Regions from separate parts of the Streptomyces sp. NPDC003456 genome, predicted to be linked through region 2. Evidence: predicted binding sites of a transcription regulator. Region 2 holds the regulator's gene; each other region holds the start of a gene.
What was found. Region 2 encodes HrcA, which represses chaperone genes, less so after heat shock. Its sites were predicted from a motif close to TTNGCACTCNGNNNNNCNGAGTGCNAA; they were not measured.

Region 1 (7,479 bases), on a different contig from region 2:
GGTGCCGATCGCCTCCGGCTCGCAGCTCACGAAGATCGACAAGGGCCTGCAGGAGCTGATCAAGCTCGGTCTCGTCGAGGACAAGCCGTACAAGATCTTCGGTGCGCAGGCCGAGGGCTGCTCGCCGGTGTCGACGGCCTTCAAGGCCGGCCACGACGTGGTGCGTCCGCAGAAGCCCGACACGATCGCCAAGTCCCTGGCGATCGGCAACCCGGCGGATGGGCCGTACGTGCTGGACATCGCGCGGCGGACGGGCGGTGCGGTGGAGGACGTGACGGACGAGCAGGTCGTCGACGCGATCAAGGTCCTGGCACGGACCGAGGGCATCTTCGCGGAGACCGCCGGCGGGGTGACCGTGGGTGTGACGCGAAAGTTGATCGAGAACGGGGTTCTCGACCCGGCGAAGACCACCGTGGTGCTCAACACCGGGGACGGTCTGAAGACGCTGGACGCGGTGGCCGGGACCGGGCTGACCGCGACCATCCGGCCCAACCTGGACGCGTTCCGTGAGGCCGGGCTGGTCTGATCGTTGTTCGCTGCGGGCCGGTGGGGGCTGGTCGCGCAGTTCCCCGCGCCCCTGAGGGCGCGCCCCAGCCGTAGCTCAAGAAGAACCGGAGGACATGTCCGATGAGCGTCACCGTTCGCATCCCCACCATCCTGCGCACCTACACCGGCGGGCAGGCCGAGGTCGCCGCCGAGGGCGCGAACCTCGGGGAGGTCATCGCCGACCTGGAGAAGAACCACACCGGGATCGCCGCCCGCGTGCTGGACGACCAGGGCAAGCTGCGGCGGTTCGTCAACGTGTACGTCAACGACGACGACGTGCGGTTCGAGCAGGGGCTGGAGACGGCCACGCCGGACGGTGCCGGAGTGTCGATCATCCCGGCGGTCGCCGGCGGATGAATCCGGCCGACCGGCTTGATTGTTACCTGGAGTAATGCCGGTCACCGAGCGTGCATCGAATTGCCCCCACCGTGAGAGAAGCGGAGGGGGCAATTCTGTGTGATTGAGCGCGGTACAGTTGGGGAACGCGTTCCGGATCCACCGACCGGAACCCTGAATTCCTGCCGCGAGCCCGACAAGATGTAGCCAAAGTGTGCACGTCTTTCGCGGCTTTTGTTCTTTTTGTGCGGCCCGACTTGCCCCGAATTCGGGCGAATTCTCCCTACATTCCGGACCCTGTGCGTCCAGAATTCTCGTCCGATTGACCTGTTGCAGACGGCAGTTGGACAGATACATTCAGCCGCGGTCGACGCGTTCCGGCGCACGCCCCCAACCGTGGGGGGTGAGGTCTGACCCGGATCCGCGAAGTGTGGATCTGTGCAAGGGCCAGTAATAGGGGAGTTAGGCATGGCTCAGGGCACCGTCAAGTGGTTCAACGCGGAGAAGGGGTACGGCTTCATCGCGGTCGACGGTGGTGCGGATGTTTTCGTCCACTACAGCGCGATCCAGATGGACGGCTACCGCACCCTGGAAGAGGGCCAGCGGGTCGAGTTCGAGATCTCGCAGGGCCAGAAGGGGCCGCAGGCCGACATGGTTCGCGTCTCTGCCTGAACGCGCACCACGACCATCAGCTCACGCGACCGGTCTTCGCTGAAGGGTCCGCACCCCCCGGGGTGCGGGCCCTTCCGCTTGTCCGGGTGCCGTGCGCGGCCGTGTTCGCGGGCGGCTGAGCGCCCCGCCTCATCCCCGGAGGCGCTTGCACTCGCAGGGGTCGAGTGCTAATCATTGGCGTTAGCACTCTGAAGGTGAGAGTGACAACGTAAGGACCGGGTCGGTGAGGCCCGCAGGCCGAAGTGGGAAGGAACCACGAGGCCGGCGAGCCGTCCGTCGCGGGCGCGGGCGCGGTCCGGAGTCATCACCCCCAGTCCTGGAGGGACCACTTCACATGGCCAAGATCATCGCGTTCGACGAGGAGGCGCGGCGCGGCCTCGAGCGCGGCATGAACCAGCTCGCGGACGCCGTGAAGGTGACGCTCGGCCCCAAGGGCCGCAACGTCGTCCTCGAGAAGAAGTGGGGCGCGCCCACGATCACCAACGACGGCGTCTCCATCGCCAAGGAGATCGAGCTCGAGGACCCGTACGAGAAGATCGGCGCCGAGCTGGTCAAGGAAGTCGCCAAGAAGACGGACGACGTCGCCGGTGACGGTACGACCACGGCGACCGTCCTCGCCCAGGCCCTGGTGCGCGAGGGTCTGCGCAACGTGGCCGCCGGTGCCAACCCGATGGCGCTCAAGCGCGGTATCGAGAAGGCCGTCGAGGCTGTCTCCGCCGCCCTGCTCGAGCAGGCCAAGGACGTGGAGACCAAGGAGCAGATCGCCTCCACGGCCTCCATCTCCGCCGCCGACACCCAGATCGGCGAGCTCATCGCCGAGGCGATGGACAAGGTCGGCAAGGAAGGCGTCATCACCGTCGAGGAGTCCCAGACCTTCGGTCTGGAGCTGGAGCTCACCGAGGGTATGCGCTTCGACAAGGGCTACATCTCGGCGTACTTCGCCACCGACATGGAGCGTATGGAGGCCGTCCTCGACGACCCGTACATCCTGATCGCCAACTCGAAGATCTCGAACGTCAAGGACCTGCTCCCGCTCCTGGAGAAGGTCATGCAGTCGGGCAAGCCGCTGCTGATCATCGCCGAGGACGTCGAGGGCGAGGCCCTGTCGACCCTGGTCGTCAACAAGATCCGCGGCACCTTCAAGTCCGTCGCCGTCAAGGCCCCGGGCTTCGGCGACCGCCGCAAGGCGATGCTGCAGGACATCGGCATCCTCACCGGCGGCGAGGTGATCTCCGAGGAGGTCGGCCTCAAGCTGGAGAACGCCACGCTCGACCTGCTGGGCCGCGCCCGCAAGGTCGTCATCACCAAGGACGAGACCACCATCGTCGACGGTGCCGGCTCGGCCGACCAGGTCCAGGGCCGCGTGAACCAGATCCGCGCCGAGATCGAGAACAGCGACTCGGACTACGACCGCGAGAAGTTGCAGGAGCGCCTGGCGAAGCTCGCCGGCGGTGTCGCGGTCATCAAGGCCGGTGCCGCCACCGAGGTGGAGCTCAAGGAGCGCAAGCACCGCATCGAGGACGCCGTGCGCAACGCCAAGGCGGCCGTCGAGGAGGGCATCGTCGCCGGTGGTGGCGTGGCCCTGCTGCAGGCCTCCCAGGTCTTCGAGAAGCTGGAGCTCGACGGTGACGAGGCGACCGGCGCCAACGCCGTGAAGCTCGCGCTGGAGGCCCCGCTGAAGCAGATCGCCGTCAACGGTGGTCTCGAGGGCGGCGTCGTCGTGGAGAAGGTCCGCAACCTCACCGTCGGCCACGGCCTGAACGCCGCGACCGGTGAGTACGTCGACATGATCGCCGAGGGCATCATCGACCCGGCGAAGGTGACCCGTTCCGCGCTGCAGAACGCCGCCTCCATCGCCGCGCTGTTCCTCACCACCGAGGCCGTCATCGCCGACAAGCCGGAGAAGGCCGCCGCGCCGGCCGGCGGCGGCATGCCGGGCGGTGACATGGACTTCTGATCGACCCCGTCGATCGACGTCCTTTCCGAGGGCGGCACCTCCTGTTCCGGCAGGGGGTGCCGCCCTCGGGCGTGTGCGGGATCACACCGGGGCGCGGGATGGGGCGCCGGGGCCGGACCGTTGAACCCAACGTCCTATGCGCATGCACATACTGACCGGTATACGCATACTGTCCGGTATCCGAAGGAGCCCCACGTGACCGACGCCGCCACCCGCGCAGCCGACCTCCTGTCCCGGCCCGTCACGCTGAACGGCCTGACCGTCCCGAACCGGATCGCGATGGCCCCGATGACCCGCATGTTCTCCCCGGGCGGCGTGCCCGGCGAGGACGTCGTCTCCTACTACGCGCGCCGCGCCGCCGCCGGGGTCGGCCTGATCGTCACCGAGGGCACCTACGTCGGGCACGAGTCGGCCGGGCAGAGCGACCGCGTCCCGCGCTTCCACGGCGAGGAGCAGCTCGCGGGCTGGGCGAAGGTCGCCGAGGCGGTGCACGCCGCGGGCGGCACGATCGTGCCGCAGCTGTGGCACATCGGCATGGTCCGCAACCAGGGCGAGCCGCCCGTCGCCGACGCCCCCGCCGTCGGCCCCTCCGGGCTGCGCATCGGCGCCGACGAGCCCACCGGCAAGGCCATGACCCAGGCCGACATCGACGCCGTCATCGGGGCCTTCGCCGAGGCCGCCGCGGCCGCCGAGCGCATCGGCTTCGACGGCGTGGAGCTGCACGGCGCCCACGGCTACCTGCTCGACCAGTTCCTGTGGGAGGGCACCAACCGCCGCACCGACGCCTACGGCGGCGACCGGGTCGCGCGCGCCGCGTTCGCCGCGGAGATCGTCGCGGCCGTCCGCGAGAGCGTCTCGGCCGACTTCCCCGTCATCTTCCGCTACTCGCAGTGGAAGCAGGAGGCCTACCGCGCCCGCCTCGCCGAGACGCCCGAGGAGCTGGAGTCGATCCTGACCCCGCTCGCGGCCGCCGGCGTCGACGCCTTCCACGCCTCCACCCGCCGCTACTGGGTCCCCGAGTTCGACGACTCCGACCTGAACCTCGCCGGCTGGACCAAGAAGATCACCGGCAAGCCCGCCATCACCGTCGGCTCGGTCGGCCTGAACGGCGCCGACTTCCTCAAGTCGTTCCAGGGCGAGGGCGCCGAGGTCGGCGACCTCGACAACCTCCTCGATCGCTTGGAGCGCGACGAGTTCGACATGGTCGCCGTCGGCCGCGCGCTGCTCCAGGACCCCGAGTGGGCCCGCAAGGTGCTCTCCGGCCGCTTCGACGCCCTCGCCCCCTACGACCCGTCCGCCCTGAAGACCCTCGGCTGAGGCGGTCGGGCGCAGGGCGCCCGCAGCCCCTCGCGACGGCCCAGGGACACTGAACGCGCGCCTGTCCGACGGCACTTCGTGAGGAGACCCAGATGACGACGTCCGAGCCCCGCCCCACGACGGACCGCCCCGGGCCGGTGGTGCGCACCACCGCCGGCGCGGTCCGCGGCCGCACGGAGGAGGGGCTCGCCGTCTTCCGCGGCGTCCCCTTCGCCGCGCCCCCGGTCGGCGAGGCCCGCTTCCAGGCGCCCCGGCCCGCCCTGCCCTGGGACGGCGTGCGGGAGGCCCGCGCCTTCGGCCCGCCGCCCCCGCAGGACCTCGGCCTGATGGCCGGCCCGGGCCTGATCGACGTGCCCGGGGGCGACGAGTGGCTCACGGTCAACGTCTGGACGCCCGACCCGGACCCGGCCGCCCGCCGCCCGGTCATGGTGTGGATCTACGGCGGCGCCTACAAGCTCGGTCACGCCGGCAGCCCCGGCTACGACGCCCGGCACATCGCGGCCGACGGCGACGTCGTGGTCGTCACCTTCAACTACCGCGTCGGGATGGAGGGTTTCGCCGCCGTCGAGGGTGCTCCCGCCAACCGGGGCCTGCTCGACCAGGTCGCGGCCCTGGAGTGGGTGCGGGACAACATCGGGGCGTTCGGCGGCGATCCGGGGCTGGTCACGCTCTTCGGCGAGTCCGCCGGCGCGGGCTCGATCGCCTCGCTGCTCGCCATGGAGCGGGCCGCCGGACTGTTCCACCGCGCCATCGCGCAGAGCGTGCCGGGCACGTTCTTCTCCGCCGAGCTCGCCGCCGACATGGGCCGCGCCCTCGCCGCGGAGCTGGGCCTGCGCCCCACCGTCGCGGAGCTGTCGGCGGTGGACCCGCGCCGGCTGCCCACGGCGGGCGAGACGCTGAGCACCAAGATGACCCAGTACGTGGACCGCTGGGGCCAGGCGGCGCCCACCGTCACGCCGTTCGCCCCGGTCGTCGACGGCGACATCCTGCCGCAGACCCCCTGGCGGGCCCTGGCCGCCGGAGCCGCCCGGGACGTGGGTCTGGTCGTCGGGCACAACCGCGAGGAGTACCGCCTCTTCCTCGCCATGGCCGGGCACCTGGGCGGGGTGGACGAGGAGCGGGCGGCCTCGGCCCTGCGCCTGTTCGCGCCCGGCGGCGAGCAGTCCTACCGCGCTGCCTTCCCCGGCGCCCGCGCGCGGGAGCTGTACGAACGCGTGCAGACGGAATGGCTGTTCTCCATGCCGTCCCTGCACCTGGCCGAGGCCCAGCACGCGGGCGGCGGCACCGCGCACGTCTACGAACTGACCTGGCCCGCACCCGCCGACGGCGGCGCGCTCGGCGCCTGCCACGCCCTGGACATCCCGCTGCTGTTCGGCACCTACGACGCGGACCTGGGAGCCCTGTTCTTCGCGGGCGCCGAGCCGTCCGCCGAGGCCCTGGCGCTGTCCGCCCGCTTCCGCTCCTCCTGGTCGGCGTTCGCCCGCACGGGCGACCCGGGCTGGCCGGCCTACGACGGGCAGCGGCTGGTGCAGGTGCTGGACGCGCAGCCGGTGGTCGCGCCGTACCCCGAGGAGACCGCCCGGCGCCTGTGGGAGAACCACGAGTTCCGGCCGCTGCCGCTGCTATGAGCGGCCACGACCTCTAAAGGTTGCCCATCGGCTCGATGTCGACGCGTACGGGCGTGCCCCACACGCGCAGCACCTCGTAGTCGGTGAACTCGTGGACCAGGCGGTAGGCCATGGCGGCCCGGGGCGCGCGGCGCTGGGCCGCGATGTACAGCTCGGCCTCGCGGCGGTCCCGGCGCGGGGTGCCGCACAGCTGCCAGGTCTGGCCGTTCCACAGCTCCGGCAGCCAGCGCTGCTGGGGCTGGGGGCGGTCGGCGCGCACCCCGTAGCGGGACTGGGCCGGCTCGGTCTGCGGCTGGTACGGGGCGGGTCCGTTGTACTCCGCCCGGCGGGCGGCCCTGCGCCGGGTCTCGCACAGCAGGCACAGGTCGGGGGCGCCCTCGTCGACCGGCCCGTTCGGGTGCTCCGGGCAGCGGGTGCTGGGAGCGGCGTGGGAGACGCTCTCCTCCAGCAGGTCCAGGGCCCGCCGCAGATCCGCCTTGACCTCGTGCAGCTTGGCGTCCGGGGTGTCGGCGGTCAGGGCCTCCCCGTGCTCCCCGAGCAGGCGGAGGGCACGGCCGAGTGCGGTCAGCTGGGCGTGGTTCATGCGCCCATTGTCCTCCGCCGGCCGGTGCGGCTCCCGGCGGCGCCGGGAGGGGGCGGCACGGATCCCGGCCGCGCCGTCGTGGACGGCCGGTGCGGGCGGAACGCGTGCGCCGCGCGGCAGGTCGACCCGGAGATGTCGTCATGGTGGCCTTGGGGTGGCGTACGAATGATCGACACGTGTACAACCAATCGCCCCTGATCACCGTCTAACAGGCGTATCGCGCATACACCCCGGCGTCCGCCCCACCGCACGCCGCCCCGGAATCCACGTCTGCCTGAGAGAAAGCCTGTCGATGACGTTCCGTTGGCTGTGCGGTGTCCTGCGTGTGCGCGGGAAGACCGACCTTCTGCTTGTGTCCCTGTTCGCCGCCGGTTTCGCCGCACTGCCCGTCTTCGCGCTGCTGCCGTCGCTGTGGGGCTTCGCCGTCGCCTCGCTCGTGA
Region 2 (7,479 bases):
AGAGGTCGCCGGCCGGACCGCCGCCGGGCCCGACCTCGCCCTCGCCGGCGAGCTGGATGCGCGTGCCGTTGTCCACACCGGCCGGGATCTTGACGGTGAGGGTCCGGCGGGAGCGCACCCGTCCGTCGCCCGCGCACTCCGGGCAGGGCGTGGGGACGACCGTGCCGAAGCCCTGGCACTGCGGGCAGGGGCGAGAGGTCATGACCTGGCCCAGGAAGGACCGGGTGACCTGCGACACCTCACCGCGGCCGCGGCACATGTCACACGTCTGCGCGCTGGTGCCCGGGGCCGCGCCCTCGCCGTTGCAGGTGTTGCAGACGACGGCGGTGTCGACCTGGATGTCCTTCGTCGTGCCGAAGGCCGCCTCGTCGAGCTCCACCTCGATGCGGATCATGGCGTCCTGGCCGCGGCGGGTGCGCGAGCGCGGTCCGCGCTGCGACGCCGTGCCGAAGAAGGCGTCCATGATGTCCGAGAAGTTGCCGAAGCCGCCGGCCCCGAAGCCGCCCGCGCCGCCGCCGGCCTGCGAGAGCGGGTCGCCGCCGAGGTCGTAGACCTGCTTCTTCTGCGGGTCCGACAGCACCTCGTAGGCGGCGTTGATCTCCTTGAACCGCTCCTGGGTCTTCGGATCGGGGTTGACGTCCGGGTGCAGCTCGCGGGCGAGCCGCCGGAAGGCCTTCTTGATCTCTTCCTGCGACGCGTCGCGGCGCACGCCGAGTACGGCGTAGTAGTCCGTGGCCACTACGACTCCGCCAGGATCTGTCCGACGTACCGTGCCACTGCGCGTACCGCTCCCATCGTTCCCGGGTAGTCCATGCGGGTCGGTCCGACCACGCCGAGCTTGGCGACTGCCTCGCCGCCCGAACCGTAGCCGACCGACACGACGGACGTGGAGTTGAGTCCTTCGTGGGCGTTCTCGTGACCGATCCGTACGGTCACGCCCGGATCCTTCGCCTCGCCGAGCAGCTTGAGGAGCACGACCTGCTCCTCCAGCGCCTCCAGCACGGGCCGGATCGTGAGGGGGAAGTCATGACCGAAGCGGGTCAGATTGGCGGTGCCGCCGATCATCAGCCGCTCCTCGTTCTCCTCGACGAGCGTCTCCAGGAGTGTGGAGAGCACCGTGGAGACCGTACCCCGGTCCTCGTGCTCGAACGCCTCCGGGAGATCCTCCACCAGACTCGGCACATCCGCGAAACGGCGGCCCGCCACACGGCTGTTGAGGCGGGCGCGCAGATCCGCGAGCGAGGCCTCGCCGAACGGCGCCGGGCAGTCCACCACGCGCTGCTCGACCCGCCCGGTGTCCGTGATCAGCACGAGCATCACCCGCGCGGGTGCCAGGGAGAGCAGCTCCACGTGCCGCACGGTCGAGCGGGTCAGCGACGGGTACTGCACGACGGCGACCTGGCGGGTGAGCTGCGCGAGCAGCCGCACCGTGCGCGCCACGACGTCGTCGAGGTCGACGGCGCCCTCCAGGAAGTTCTGGATCGCGCGCCGCTCGGGCGCGGTCATCGGCTTGACGCCGGCGAGCTTGTCGACGAACAGCCGGTAGCCCTTGTCGGTGGGGATCCGCCCGGCACTGGTGTGCGGCTGGGCGATGTACCCCTCGTCCTCCAGGGCCGCCATGTCGTTGCGCACGGTCGCCGGGGAGACGCCGAGGTTGTGCCGCTCGGTGAGGGCCTTGGAGCCGACCGGCTCCTCGGTGCCGACGTAGTCCTGGACGATGGCGCGCAGCACTTGCAGTCTGCGTTCACTGAGCATCGCGCACACCTCCAGAAGTCGTCCGCCCGTTGCCCGCCGTTCGCGGCCTGGCACTCTGCGCGTGCGAGTGCCAGCATTCCCCGGCCCAGTGTACGGCGGTGGGGTACGCCCCCGGCAAGGCTGGTCGTGCGGCGTCGTGCCGCGGGCGGGGTGCACCGCTAGCGTCGCCCCATGACGGTGACTTGGGAAGAGGCCGGCTGGGAGCGGGTGGCCGCCGGGGTGGGACGGTGCCGGCTGCCGGTGTGGGACTGCACGGCGGGGCTGGTCGCGGGTGAGGGCGCGGTGCTCGTGGTGGACGCGGGATCCAGCCCGGCCGAGGGTGCGCGGGTGCGGGAGCAGGCGCGGTCGCTCACCGGTCACCGTGTGACGCATCTCGCGCTGACGCACCCCCACTTCGACCACGTCTTCGGGGCGGCGGCGTTCACGGGGGCGGAGGTGTTCGCGGCGGTGGGCGCGGACGCGGCGCTGACGCGGGCCCGGGACCGGGAGGAGCTGTACGAGGACGCGGTGCGCAACGGTCTGGCGGGGGATGTGGCACGCGCCTGCGCGGACCGGCTGGCGGCGCCCCGGCACCTGGTCTCCGGCGAGTGGACCCTGGACCTCGGCGGCGGGCGCACCGTGCTGCTGGCGAACGTGGGTCCGGGGCACACCGCGCACGATCTGGCGGTGCTGGTGCCGGGCGATCCCGAGGTGGTGTTCTGCGGGGACCTCGTCGAGGAGTCGGGCGAGCCGCAGGCAGGTCCGGACGCCGTGCCCGCGCGGTGGCCGGCCGCGCTGGACCGGCTGCTCGCCCTCGGCGGCGAGGACGCGCTGTACGTGCCCGGTCACGGAGCGGTGGTCGACGCGGGGTTCGTCCGGGCCCAACGGGACGCGCTGGCCGCGCGTTTCGGCGTGTCGTCGTGACCGTCCGGCGGCTTTCCCTATCGTCGTGCGAATGCGCCAGTACTCGACCGATCTGACTCCGCCGTGGAAGAAGCCGACGCCGGTTCCCGAGGTCCCGGCCGAGCCGGGCCTGGTGGTCGAGGAGCCCGGGACCGGGTTCTGCGGTGCGGTGGTCCGCTGCGAGGCGGGCACGGTGACCCTGGAGGACCGCTTCGGCAAGCACCGGGTGTTCCCCATGGAGCCGCGCGGGTTCCTGCTGGAGGGCAGGGCCGTGACACTGGTCCGGCCCGGCACGGGCGCTCCCGCGCGTCCCTCGCGCACGGCGTCCGGTTCGGTGGCGGTGCCCGGTGCCCGGGCGCGCGTGGCCCGGGCGGGCCGCATCTACGTCGAGGGCCGGCACGACGCGGAGCTGGTCGAGAAGGTGTGGGGCGACGACCTGCGCATCGAGGGGGTCGTCGTGGAGTACCTGGAGGGCGTGGACGATCTGCCGTCGATCGTGGAGTCGTTCGCACCCGGCCCGGACGCGCGCCTCGGCGTCCTGGTCGACCACCTCGTGCCGGGTTCCAAGGAGTGGCGCATCGCGCAGTCGGTGACGAGCGAGCACGCGCTGGTGGTGGGCCACCCGTACATCGACGTCTGGGAGGCCGTGAAGCCGTCGTCCCTCGGCATCGCTTCCTGGCCGCGGGTGCCGCGCGGCCAGGACTGGAAGACGGGCGTGTGCCGGGCCCTGGGCTGGCCGGAGAACACGGGTGCCGCGTGGCAGCGGATCCTGTCCGGGGTCCACTCGTACAAGGACCTGGAGCCCGAGCTGCTCGGACGGGTGGAGGAACTGATCGACTTCGTGACGGCACCGGCGGACTGACGTTTCAGTCGACCAGGTCCCGCACGACGCCGTCCGCCAGCAGCCGCCCCCGCAGGGTCAGGACGGCCCGGCCCTGCTCGTACGGGCCGGGCTGAAGCAGTCCGTCCGACAGCGCCCGGCGCGAAGCGGCCAGGCCCGCGTCGCGCAGCAGCGACAGCGGGACCCCGTCCCGCAGCCGCAGCTCCAGCAGGATCCGCTCGACCCGCCGGTCCTCCGCCGAGAGCACCTCACGCCCGGCCCCGGGCGACCGGCCCGCCGCGAGCGCCGCCGCGTAGGCGCCCGGGTGCTTCACGTTCCACCAGCGCACGCCGCCCACGTGGCTGTGCGCCCCGGGCCCGGCGCCCCACCAGTCGGCGCCCCGCCAGTACAGCTCGTTGTGCAGGCACCGGCCCGCTTCGGAGGTCGCCCAGTTCGACACCTCGTACCAGTCGAACCCGGCGCCGGAGAGCACCTCGTCGGCGATCAGGTACCGGTCGGCGTGGACGTCGTCGTCGGTCATCGGCACCTCACCCCGGCGGATGCGCCGGGCGAGCTGCGTGCCCTCCTCGACGATCAGGGCGTAGGCGCTGACGTGGTCGGGCCCGGCGCCCAGCACCGCGTCCAGCGAGGCCCGCCAGTCGTCGTCGGACTCCCCCGGCGTGCCGTAGATCAGGTCCAGGTTGACGTGCTCGAACCCGGCCGCCCGGGCCTCCGCGACGCAGGCCTCGGGCCGCCCGGGGGTGTGGGTGCGGTCCAGCACCTTCAGGACGTGCTGCCGCGCGCTCTGCATGCCGAAGGAGATCCGGTTGAAACCGCCCTCGCGCAGGGTGGCCAGATACGCCGGGTCCACCGAATCGGGGTTCGCCTCGGTCGTGATCTCGGCGTCCTCCGCGAGGCCGAACTCCTCGCGGATCGCCCCCAGCATCCGGACGAGGTCCCCGGCGTCCAGCAGCGTCGGCGTGCCCCCGCCCACGAACACCGTCCGCACGGCCCGCGGGTCGCCCCCCAGCACCTTGCGGGCCAGCCGGACCTCGTCCACCAGCGTCCCGGCGTAGTTGTCGCGGGAGGCGAGCACGCCGCCGGTGCCGCGCAGCTCGGTCGCCGTGTAGGTGTTGAAGTCGCAGTAGCCGCAGCGGGTCGCGCAGTAGGGGACGTGCAGGTAGAACCCGAGGGGGCGGTCGGCGGCCCCGGCGAGCGCGGACGCGGGCAGCGCGCCGTCGTCGGGGACGGGCTCGCCGTCGGGGAGTGCGGAAGGCATGCCCTCCATTGTCCAGCACCGGCGGGCTCACTCCGCCTGGAGCACCAGCAGCGCCAGATCGTCCGCGGGGGGCCGCTCGCCGAAGTCGTGCACGAGCTGCTGGATCCGCTCGGCTATCAGCTCCGCCCGGAGCCCCGCGCACCCGGCCAGCGCCGCCGCGAGCCCGTCCCCGTCGTCGAACTGCCGGGAACCGGAGCGGCGCTCGGTCACCCCGTCGGTGACGCACAGCAGGGTGTCCCCGGCGCGCAGGTCGAAGCTCTCGCTGGTGTACGTGGCGTCCTCGACCACGCCCAGCAGGGTCTGCGGCTGCGCGCAGGGCTGCACCTCGCCGCCCGCCCCGAGCAGCAGCGGCAGGGGGTGCCCGGCGGAGGCGACGGTGCAGTGGACCCCGCCGTCGAAGGGGACCAGTTCGCCGTAGAGCAGGGAGAGGAAGCGCGTCTGGGGGCCGTCGCCGGGCGGCGTCGGGCGGGCCCCCGCGGCCACCAGTGCCCGGGCCGCGGCGTCGGCGGCCTCGGTGGCGTCGTCGAGCAGGAGCTGGTTGAGGCGGTCCAGGACGTCGGCGACGCGGTAGCCCTCGCGGGCCAGCAGGCGCAGCCAGGGGCGGGCCAGGCCGATGACGACGGCCGCCTCGGGGCCCTTGCCCTGGACGTCACCGACGGCGAAGCACCAGCGTCCGTCGCCGGCCGGGAACAGGTCGTAGAAGTCGCCGCTGGGCCCGCCCTTGTCGCACGGCTCGTAGACGAGCGCGCTGCGCACGCCGGGGATCTCGGCCACGGCGCCGGGCAGCAGGCCGCGCTGGAGCACGGCGCTGATGGTGGCCTGGCGCGCGTACCGGCGGGCGGCGCCGACGGCGAGCGCGACGCGGCGGCTGAGGTCCTCGACGAGGCCGGTGATCTCGTCCGGGAAGCCGGCCGTCCCGGTCCGCCCGATGACCAGGGTGCCCAGGGGCCGGCCCCCGGCGACCAGCCGGTACGCCAGCGCGGCGCCGGGCCCGCCGAGGGCCTCGCCGGGCCAGGGGTGAGCGGCGGGCCCGGGCCGGGACGGGTCGGACGGCTGCGGCGGCTCCTTCTCCAGGGCCCGGCGCAGTTCCTCGACGCGGTGCTCGCTGCGGTGCCAGACGCGCGTGAGGCCGGGGCCGTCGGCGCCGCTCCAGCCGCCGGTGGCCTCGTCCTCCATCCACATCGCGCACCAGTCGGCGAGCCGCGGCACGATCAGCTGCCCGGTGAGCGCGGCGACCAGGTCCTCGTCGAGCTGGCCGGCGAGCAGGTCGGAGGCCTCGGCGAGGAAGGACAGCGCCCCGCGGCCCAGCCAGCCGCCGTCCTGCTCCTCGTACCGCTGCCGGCGCTCCTCCGGGCCGGCCGGGGCCGGCTGCCGCGACGGACCGTCCAGGTCCGGAGCATCGTTGCGACCGGCCCGCTCCCCGGGTCCGGGGGATCCGGCGGATCCTGGCGGCTCGGGTGCGAGGTTCTCCGCGAACCGCAGGTCGCGCGCGAGCGCGTGCTCCCCCGCGTGCTCGCCCGCGTACGCCGCTGCTTGCGCCTCCGCCCGCGCCCGCGCTTCCTCCTCCGCCGCCGCGGGCAGCCGCGCCCACACGGTCTTGCTGCCGGCGCGGTACGTGATCCCCCAGGACTCGGACAAGGCGCCGACGAGCCGCAGGCCCCGTCCGTGCTCGGGCGGCTCGGCGGACGGGTCCGGCCCGGCGCCGCGCGGGGCGCGGGAGGGGTGGTGGTCGCGGACCTCGACGACCAGCGCGGCCGTGTCCGGGACGTCGCCTTCGAGCCGGCACTCCAGCTCGACGACGGTGCCGGCGTGCACGACGGCGTTGGTGACGAGTTCGCTGACGACGAGCCGGGCGTCGGCGGCCAGGCGCTCGGTGAGGTGCGCGGCAGCGGGCAGGCCCGTCTCCGCCCACTCGGCGAAGGCGGCGCGCAGCAGGCTGCGGGCGGCGCCCGGCGCCAGGGAGCTGCCGGGCAGGGTGGCGTGCGCCCGCGCCTGCACCGGCAGGGACGCCTGCCCCTGCGCCTGCGCCGACAGGGACGCCTGCGCGTGCGTCGGGGCGGACGCCCGCGCGGTGGCTGCGGAGGCCCCGGCGACACCCCCGTGGGCGGCGGGTCCCTCGCCGACGGACGCCGCGGCAGCGGGCTCGGTGAGCCCTTCCCCCGCGGGTACGGACGGCCCCCGGGCGGGCGCAGGCGCCTGCTCTGCACGGGAGGCGGTCTCCCGTTGCGTCGGAATGGCCCCCATGGGCGGCTCCCCGGGCAGTTCGTGCGAATACGCCACAGTCGATGCCGACAGGGTGACAGACCGGCCCCGCCCATAAGCGCCGAGTTACCGAAGTGGGCCGCCACGAGTGAGAAGAGTGCTACGGAGGTGGTCGCAGAACGGTCGCGAGACGGTCGGATCCGAGCACCCGGGCGTCACCGCCCGTTCGTGGGGCGCCCCCGCGCCCGCGAGGACGACGACGGGCCGGCGCCTGTGCGGCGCCGGCCCGGGACGGATCACCGGAGACGTACTACGCCTCCCGGGACCCCTCGTACATCTCGTCGATCAGGTGCTTGTACTCCCGCTCCACGACGGGCCGCTTCAGCTTCAGGCTCGGCGTGATCTCGCCGTGCTCCACGTCGAGGTCCCGCGGCAGCAGCCGGAACTTCTTGATGGTCTGCCAGCGCTGCAGCCCCTCGTTGAGCTGCTTCACGTACCCGTCGACCATCTCCACCGTCACCGGCGCCGCCACGATCTCCGC
Region 3 (7,479 bases), on a different contig from region 2:
CCCTCGCGCGCAACCAACGGGAGCGGGACCTGCTGCTGCGCCGGGCCGCCGAGCAGGGCTGACCGTCAGGCCGGGTGCCCCAGCAGCATGGCCGGGGCCCCGGCGACCCTGGTCAGGAACACCGTCGCGGCGTGCGGACCCTGCGGCTTGACCTTGCGGCGCAGCTCCTCCGGCTCCACCGCCGAGCCCCGCTTCTTCACCGTGAGCGTGCCCACCTGCCGTTCCCGCAGCAGGGCCTTGAGCTTCTTGACGTTGAAGGGCAGGTGGTCGGTGATCTCGTAGGCGGTCGCGTACCGGGTCGGGTGCAGGGCGTCGGCCGTGACGTAGGCGATGGTCGCGTCGAGCAGTCCGCCGCCGACCTGCTCGGCCACCTCGGCGACCAGGTGGGCGCGGATGACCGCGCCGTCGGGCTCGTAGAGGTAGCGGCCGGGCGGGCGGACGTCCGGATCGGGCAGGCCGCGCGAGAGCAGGCTGCGCGGCCCCGGCAGCAGGGTGGCCCGCACGGCGCCCGCGGCGGTGCCGAACCACAGCACCGCCTCCTTCACGTCCCCGCCGTCCGAGATCCACTCGGCCTCGGCGTCCTGCGGGACCGCCTCGTGCGGGATGCCCGGGGCGACCTTCAGCGCCGCGCGCGGTGCCCGGCGCGCGGCGGCCACCGCCCAGGACAGCGGCGGCGAGTAGGCCTCGGGGTCGAAGATCCGGCCCCGGCCGCCGCGCCGGGCCGGGTCGGCGAAGACGGCGTCGTACCCGGTGGTGTCCACCTCCGTGACGTCGGCCTCGCGCACCTCGATCAGGTGGGCCAGGTCCAGCGCCTCGGCGTTGGCGCGGGCCGCCGCGGCCGTGAGCGGGTCCCGGTCCACGGCGAGGACCCGGATCCCGGCCCGGGCCAGCGCGATCGCGTCGCCGCCGATGCCGCAGCACAGGTCGGCGACCGAGGCCACGCCCAGGGCGGCCATCCGCCCGGCCCGGTAGGCGGCCACGCTCGCCCGGGTCGACTGCTCCACCCCGTTGGGCGTGAAGAACATCCGCCCGGCGTCCTCCGCGCCGAACTTCACCGCCGCGCGCTGCCGCAGCCGCGCCTGCCCGAGCGCGGCCGACACCAGTTCGGCCGGGTGGTCACGGCGCAGCCGGGTCGCCACCGCCAGCTCCTGTGCCGGGTCGGTGTCACGCACCTCGTCGAGGAGGGCGCGGCCTTCGGGGGTGAGGAGGGGAGCGAGGTCGTTCACCGGATCATTGTCGACCACGACCGGACGACGTCGCCGGGAGGAGCGGGAGGAGCAGGAGGAGCGGGAGGAGTCCGTCCCCGCGGCCGTCCGGCACTGGTCCGGCATCGCGGCCGATGTGGGCCAGTCGGTGGACCGTGGGGGAGCGGTCGCGGTGTCGGGGCCGGTTCGCCCGGGCGGGCTGCGAGGATCCGGCACCATGCGAGCAGTCGTACAAAATGACAAAAGCCGGGCATTCGGCGGGGTGCGGATCGGCCTCGCGGTGCTCGCCCTGGCCGCCATCGCCTCCGGCTGCGCGCAGGGCGGCGACGGCACCGGCGTCGCCCCGGCCGGCGGCCAGCAGCCCCTGGAGGCACCCCCGGCCCGCGCCCTGGACTCCTACGCCGCCAAGCTGCGCACCGCGCACACCGCCCGGGTCGCCGCCGCCCGCCGCTGGGGACTGCGCGCCGTCCCGCTGTCCGCGCCCCCGGCCCCCGAGCGCAAGCCCAGCATCAAGACCCGCAAGGGCTTCGAGGTGGACGGCCACCGGGAACTGGACCTGCCCCCCGTGTTCACCCGCGTCCCCACGCGAGACAAGGTCGTCTTCCTCACCATCGACGACGGCGCCGAGAAGGACCCCTCGTTCCTGCGGATGACCCGCGAACTGGGCGTGCCCTACACCGCGTTCCTCAGCGGCTACCTGGTCGAGGACGACCCCCGCTACTTCCGCCAAATGCAGGCCGAGGGAGTGGTCCTGAACAACCACACCCTGCACCACCCCAACCTGCGCGGCATGTCCTACCGCGCGCAGAAGCGCGAGATCTGCGGCATGCAGCGCTACGTCGAACAGCGCTTCGGCAAGCGCCCCACCCTCTTCCGCCCGCCCTACGGCAGTTACGACCGGGCGACCCTGCGCGCCGCCAAGGACTGCGGCATCACGTCCGTGCCCCTGTGGAGCGAGGAGGTCTTCGCCGACCACTGGGAGTACCGCGAGGCGGACCGCGACCTGCGCCCGGGGGACATCGTGCTCACGCACTTCCGGGGCCGGGACGAGTGGAAGGGCACGATGCCCGACATGATCCGCCGCTTCCTGAACAAGGTCACGGCCGAGGGGTACGCCGTGGGGCGGCTGGAGGACTACCTGTGAGGCGGCGGGCCGCCGGCACGCTGTGCGCGGGCCTGGCCCTGCTGGCCGCCTGCGCCGCGTCGCCGGAGGAGCACCCGGGCGACGCCGACGGCCGCGCCCCGGCGACGGGCCACCCCTCCGCCGAGGGCCGGGGTCACCTGCCGCCCGTCGTCGACCACGTCCCCACCCGGGAACCGGTCGTCTTCCTCACCTACGACGACGGCGCCGAACGCGACCCCCTCTTCGTCGGCCTCGTCCGCGAACGGCGTCTCCCCGTCAGCCTGTTCCTCACCGACAGCGTCGTGGGCCCCGGCTACGCCCACTTCGCCCGGCTGCGCGCGGTCGGCGCCTCCCTGCAGAACCACACCCTGGACCACCCCGCCCTGCGCGGACTGCCCTACGCGGGCCAGCGCGCGGAGATCTGCGGCCAGCAGCACAAGCTGCACTCCCGCTTCGGCGTCCGCCCCCGGCTCTTCCGGCCGCCCTACGGCACCTACGACACGACGACCCTGCGCGCCGCCGCCGACTGCGGCATCCGGGCGGTCGTCCTCTGGCGCGTGTCCCTGGACGGCGACGGGGAGCTGGACTACCGCCGGGGCGAGCCGCGGCTGCGGCCGGGCGACATCGTCTCGCTGCCGTCCGGCGACACCGACTCCCTGACGCTCGCCGAGCGCACGCGGCGCCTGCTGCGCGAGATCGACACGCGGGGGCTGAGGGTGGGGCGACTGGAGGACCACGTGGAGAACGTGCCGGAGACGGCTCCGGAGAGCGCACCTGAGGCGGCATCGGAGAACACGCCGGAGGCGGCGTCGGCGAGCGCGCCGGAGCGGGCACCCGGCCGACGCGCCGCGGGCAATTAGCAGTCCGCTTGACCGAGTGCTAATCGCAGTCATAGTCTCGGCTCTGGCACTCCCCCTAGGAGAGTGCCAACACAGCGACGGGCAGGTCCGGCACCCGCGACGACGGATCCACCTGGTCGCCACCTCAGACAGTTAACCCCGTGAGATCTCCGAAGGGGGAGGTCGGATCGTGACGACCACCAGCTCCAAGGTTGCCATCAAGCCGCTCGAGGACCGCATCGTGGTCCAGCCGCTCGACGCCGAGCAGACCACCGCCTCTGGCCTGGTCATCCCGGACACCGCCAAGGAGAAGCCCCAGGAGGGCGTCGTCCTGGCCGTGGGCCCGGGCCGCTTCGAGGACGGCAACCGTCTTCCGCTCGACGTCTCCGTCGGCGACGTCGTGCTCTACAGCAAGTACGGCGGCACCGAGGTGAAGTACAACGGCGAGGAGTACCTCGTCCTCTCGGCCCGCGACGTGCTCGCGATCATCGAGAAGTAATTCACCCGAAGCACCTTGCTTTGAACTGCGCCCCTGGCCCCCGCGATCGCCAATAAGCCGGGCGCCCGGGGCGCAGTTGCCGTTATCCCAGATTCCGGAAGAGGGCTCACGCTCCCATGGCGAAGATCCTGAAGTTCGACGAGGACGCCCGTCGCGCCCTCGAGCGCGGCGTCAACAAGCTTGCCGACACGGTCAAGGTGACGATCGGCCCCAAGGGCCGCAACGTCGTCATCGACAAGAAGTTCGGCGCCCCCACCATCACCAACGACGGTGTCACGATCGCCCGCGAGGTCGAGATCGAGGACCCGTACGAGAACCTCGGTGCCCAGCTGGTCAAGGAGGTGGCGACCAAGACCAACGACATCGCGGGTGACGGTACGACCACCGCGACCGTGCTCGCCCAGGCGCTCGTGCGCGAGGGCCTGAAGAACGTCGCCGCCGGTGCCTCCCCGGCCGCCCTCAAGAAGGGCATCGACGCCGCCGTCAAGGCCGTCTCCGACGACCTGCTCGCCTCGGCCCGCCCGATCGACGAGAAGTCCGACATCGCCGCCGTCGCCGCGCTGTCCGCCCAGGACCAGCAGGTCGGCGAGCTCATCGCCGAGGCGATGGACAAGGTCGGCAAGGACGGTGTCATCACCGTCGAGGAGTCCAACACCTTCGGTCTGGAGCTGGACTTCACCGAGGGCATGGCCTTCGACAAGGGCTACCTGTCGCCGTACTTCGTGACGGACCAGGAGCGCATGGAAGCCGTCCTGGACGACCCGTACATCCTCATCACGCAGGGCAAGATCTCCGCCATCGCGGACCTGCTGCCGCTGCTGGAGAAGGTCATCCAGGCCAACGCCTCCAAGCCGCTGCTGATCATCGCCGAGGACGTCGAGGGCGAGGCCCTGTCGACCCTGGTCGTGAACAAGATCCGCGGCACGTTCAACGCCGTCGCCGTCAAGGCCCCGGGCTTCGGCGACCGCCGCAAGGCGATGCTGCAGGACATGGCCGTCCTCACCGGCGCCACGGTCGTCTCCGAGGAGGTCGGCCTCAAGCTCGACCAGGTCGGCCTGGACGTCCTCGGCTCCGCCCGCCGCGTCACCGTCACCAAGGACGACACCACGGTCGTCGACGGTGCCGGCAACAAGGAAGACGTGCAGGGCCGCGTCGCCCAGATCAAGGCCGAGATCGAGACCACGGACTCCGACTGGGACCGCGAGAAGCTCCAGGAGCGCCTCGCGAAGCTGGCCGGCGGCGTGTGCGTCATCCGCGTGGGTGCCGCCACCGAGGTCGAGCTCAAGGAGCGCAAGCACCGTCTGGAGGACGCCATCTCCGCGACCCGCGCCGCGGTCGAGGAGGGCATCGTCTCCGGTGGTGGCTCCGCGCTGGTCCACGCCGTCAAGGTCCTCGAGGGCAACCTCGACAAGACCGGCGACGAGGCCACCGGTGTCTCCGTGGTCCGCAAGGCCGCCGTCGAGCCGCTGCGCTGGATCGCCGAGAACGCCGGCCTCGAGGGCTACGTCATCGTCTCCAAGGTCGCCGAGCTCGAGAAGGGCAGCGGTTACAACGCCGCCACCGGCGAGTACGGCGATCTGATCAAGGCCGGCGTCATCGACCCGGTCAAGGTCACCCGCTCCGCCCTGGAGAACGCCGCCTCCATCGCCTCCCTCCTCCTCACGACCGAGACCCTGGTCGTCGAGAAGAAGGAAGAGGAGGAGCCGGCCGCCGCGGGCCACGGCCACGGCCACGCCCACTGAGGCACCGACCTCCGCCGGAAGCCCCCGCCCCGCCGCCCGCGGGACGGGGGCTTCCCGCATCCGCGGGCCCGCTCACAGCTCCAGCGGGTCCAGCGCCCCGAGCTGCTGCATCAGCCCCAGCCGGTCGTACTGCCACCAGCCCTCGGCGATCTTCCCGTCCGGTGCGCAGCGGTGGACGGTCGTCCCGGTCATGGTGACGTCCTTGCCGGTCGGCGGGATGCCGAGGAACTCGCCCGTGTGCCGGCCGTGGAAGGTCCACCGGGTGCACACCCGGTCGCCCTGCGCCATCTGGTCCTCGATCGTGAACGAGAAGGCGAACCCGCCCTGCCACGCCTTCACTTCGCGCCGCACCGCGTCGAGCCCGACGACGTCCTGCACGTTGGCCGGATCGTGGTCGTGGTAGTCCTCGGTGAACACGTCGTTCATCGGCGGCGCGTCGCCCTCCCCGGGCGCGATCTCGAAGAACCGCCGCGCGGTCGCCGCGTTCAGCTGCTCGTCCCGTACGACGTCGAGGTCGGTGAACGTCGGCTCCTCCTCGCACAGGGCCACCATGTCCTGGAAGATCCGGTCGGTCTCCGGAAGTCCGGAGTTGCGCATCGCGTCCTCGTAGGAGGGGAACTCCACGATCTCGACGATGTGCGAGGCGTCGGACCTGTCCTTCGCCACCACGCTGTGCGTCGCCGTCCGCTTCCCCCGGGTCTGTTCGACCCACCTGTCCATCAGCCGGTTCATCTCGTCGAGCCGACTGGTCCTGCATTCGATGAGCTGTACGAAGGTCATGACCTCGCCTCCGGCCCCCCGGGGATCCGGCTGAACAGCACCATTCTCCCTCTGCGGACCGCCCGGCCGCCTCCCGGCCGGACGGCCGTCACCGCGGTGACGGCACTGGTCCGTACGTCACTGCGGCCCGTACCTCCGTCACTGCGGCCCGTACTTGCGCCCCGTCCGGGACGAGACCGCTCCCAGCATCCCCCGCGGCACCAGCTTCGCCGCGCCCATCAGGGCCTTGTAGCGCGGATCCGGGACGGACAGGGTCTTGCCGCGGGCGAGGTCGTGCAGCGCGGCCGCCACCAGCTTGTCCGCGTCGAGCCACATCCAGCCGGGGATGTTGTCCGTGCCCATGCCGGCCCGCTCGTGGAACTCGGTGCGGACGAACCCGGGGCACAGCGCCATCAGCCGCACCCCGCTGCCGGCCAGGTCCCGCGCCGCCCCCTGCGTGAACTGCACGACCCAGGCCTTGGAGGCGCCGTACGTCCCGCGCGGGACGAAGGCCGCGACCGAGGCGACATTGACGACACCGCCGCGGCCCCGCTCCCGCATGGCCTCCGTCGCCGCCGCGGTCAGCCGCAGCACCGCCTCGCAGTGCACCTTCAGCATCCGCAGCTCGTCGGCCATGGACACCTCCAGGAAGCGGCCCTTGTTGCCGAAGCCGGCGTTGTTGACCAGCAGGTCGACGGGGCTCTTGCGGTCGCGCAGGCGGTCGGCGACCGCTTCGATGCCCCGGTCCTCCGCCAGGTCGGCCGTCAGCACCTCCGCCTCGATGCCGTGCCGGTCGTGCAGCTCGGTCGCCTGCTCCCGGAGGCGCTTGGTGTCCCGGGCCACCAGGACCAGGTTGTGCCCGTCGGCCGCCAGTCGCCGCGCGAACGCGGCCCCGATGCCTGCCGTCGATCCCGTAATCAGAGCCGTTGTCATGGCAGAAGCGTAGTGACCCGGATCTCGTGCGTCCGCTTGCCCGCAGGGCCGTCCGTGGTGAAGGACCGGTGCAGACCGGCGTGGTGAGCCGCGGTCAGGCGCCGGACACCTCCCGGTACTCGCGGGCCGCCGCCAGCAGCTCCGGGTGCAGCGCCGCACCCGCCGCGAGCAGCCGGGGCAGCAGCGCCCGCTCGGTCGTCGACGCCCGGAACGCCAGCGCCACGGTGACGTCGTGACCGGGCCGGTGCACGACCTCCACGGCGTCGCCCGCACGGATCTCCCCGGGCACGATCACCCGCAGATAGGCCCCGGGCGCACCGCGCCGCGTGAACCGCTTCACCCAGCCCTTCTCGTCCAGGTGGCCCTGGAACGTACGGCA

Region 1: the regulator HrcA is predicted to act here: its motif matches at 1,735-1,761, upstream of groL (chaperonin GroEL).
Region 3: the regulator HrcA is predicted to act here: its motif matches at 3,232-3,258, upstream of groES (co-chaperone GroES).

The regions. Positions count from the first base shown of each region.
Region 1 covers NZ_JBIAOK010000007.1:113,794-121,272, forward strand. Annotated here, with positions in the region: gene thrC (threonine synthase) at 1-526, shown strand, start outside; gene ACFYWG_RS27950 (MoaD/ThiS family protein) at 628-903, shown strand; gene ACFYWG_RS27955 (cold-shock protein) at 1,351-1,554, shown strand; gene groL (chaperonin GroEL) at 1,889-3,511, shown strand; gene ACFYWG_RS27965 (NADH:flavin oxidoreductase) at 3,707-4,828, shown strand; gene ACFYWG_RS27970 (carboxylesterase/lipase family protein) at 4,921-6,456, shown strand; gene ACFYWG_RS27975 (hypothetical protein) at 6,470-7,039, opposite strand; gene ACFYWG_RS27980 (hypothetical protein) at 7,332-7,479, shown strand, end outside.
Region 2 covers NZ_JBIAOK010000003.1:506,332-513,810, reverse strand. Annotated here, with positions in the region: gene dnaJ (molecular chaperone DnaJ) at 1-739, opposite strand, end outside; gene hrcA (heat-inducible transcriptional repressor HrcA) at 739-1,755, opposite strand; gene ACFYWG_RS13260 (MBL fold metallo-hydrolase) at 1,927-2,658, shown strand; gene ACFYWG_RS13255 (DUF3097 domain-containing protein) at 2,690-3,499, shown strand; gene hemW (radical SAM family heme chaperone HemW) at 3,504-4,736, opposite strand; gene ACFYWG_RS13245 (SpoIIE family protein phosphatase) at 4,764-6,980, opposite strand; gene ACFYWG_RS13240 (AMP-dependent synthetase/ligase) at 7,249-7,479, opposite strand, start outside.
Region 3 covers NZ_JBIAOK010000004.1:107,062-114,540, forward strand. Annotated here, with positions in the region: gene ACFYWG_RS16715 (RNA polymerase sigma factor) at 1-62, shown strand, start outside; gene ACFYWG_RS16720 (methyltransferase domain-containing protein) at 66-1,244, opposite strand; gene ACFYWG_RS16725 (polysaccharide deacetylase family protein) at 1,423-2,349, shown strand; gene ACFYWG_RS16730 (polysaccharide deacetylase family protein) at 2,346-3,188, shown strand; gene groES (co-chaperone GroES) at 3,358-3,666, shown strand; gene groL (chaperonin GroEL) at 3,783-5,408, shown strand; gene ACFYWG_RS16745 (ester cyclase) at 5,481-6,188, opposite strand; gene ACFYWG_RS16750 (SDR family NAD(P)-dependent oxidoreductase) at 6,327-7,100, opposite strand; gene ACFYWG_RS16755 (MOSC domain-containing protein) at 7,195-7,479, opposite strand, start outside.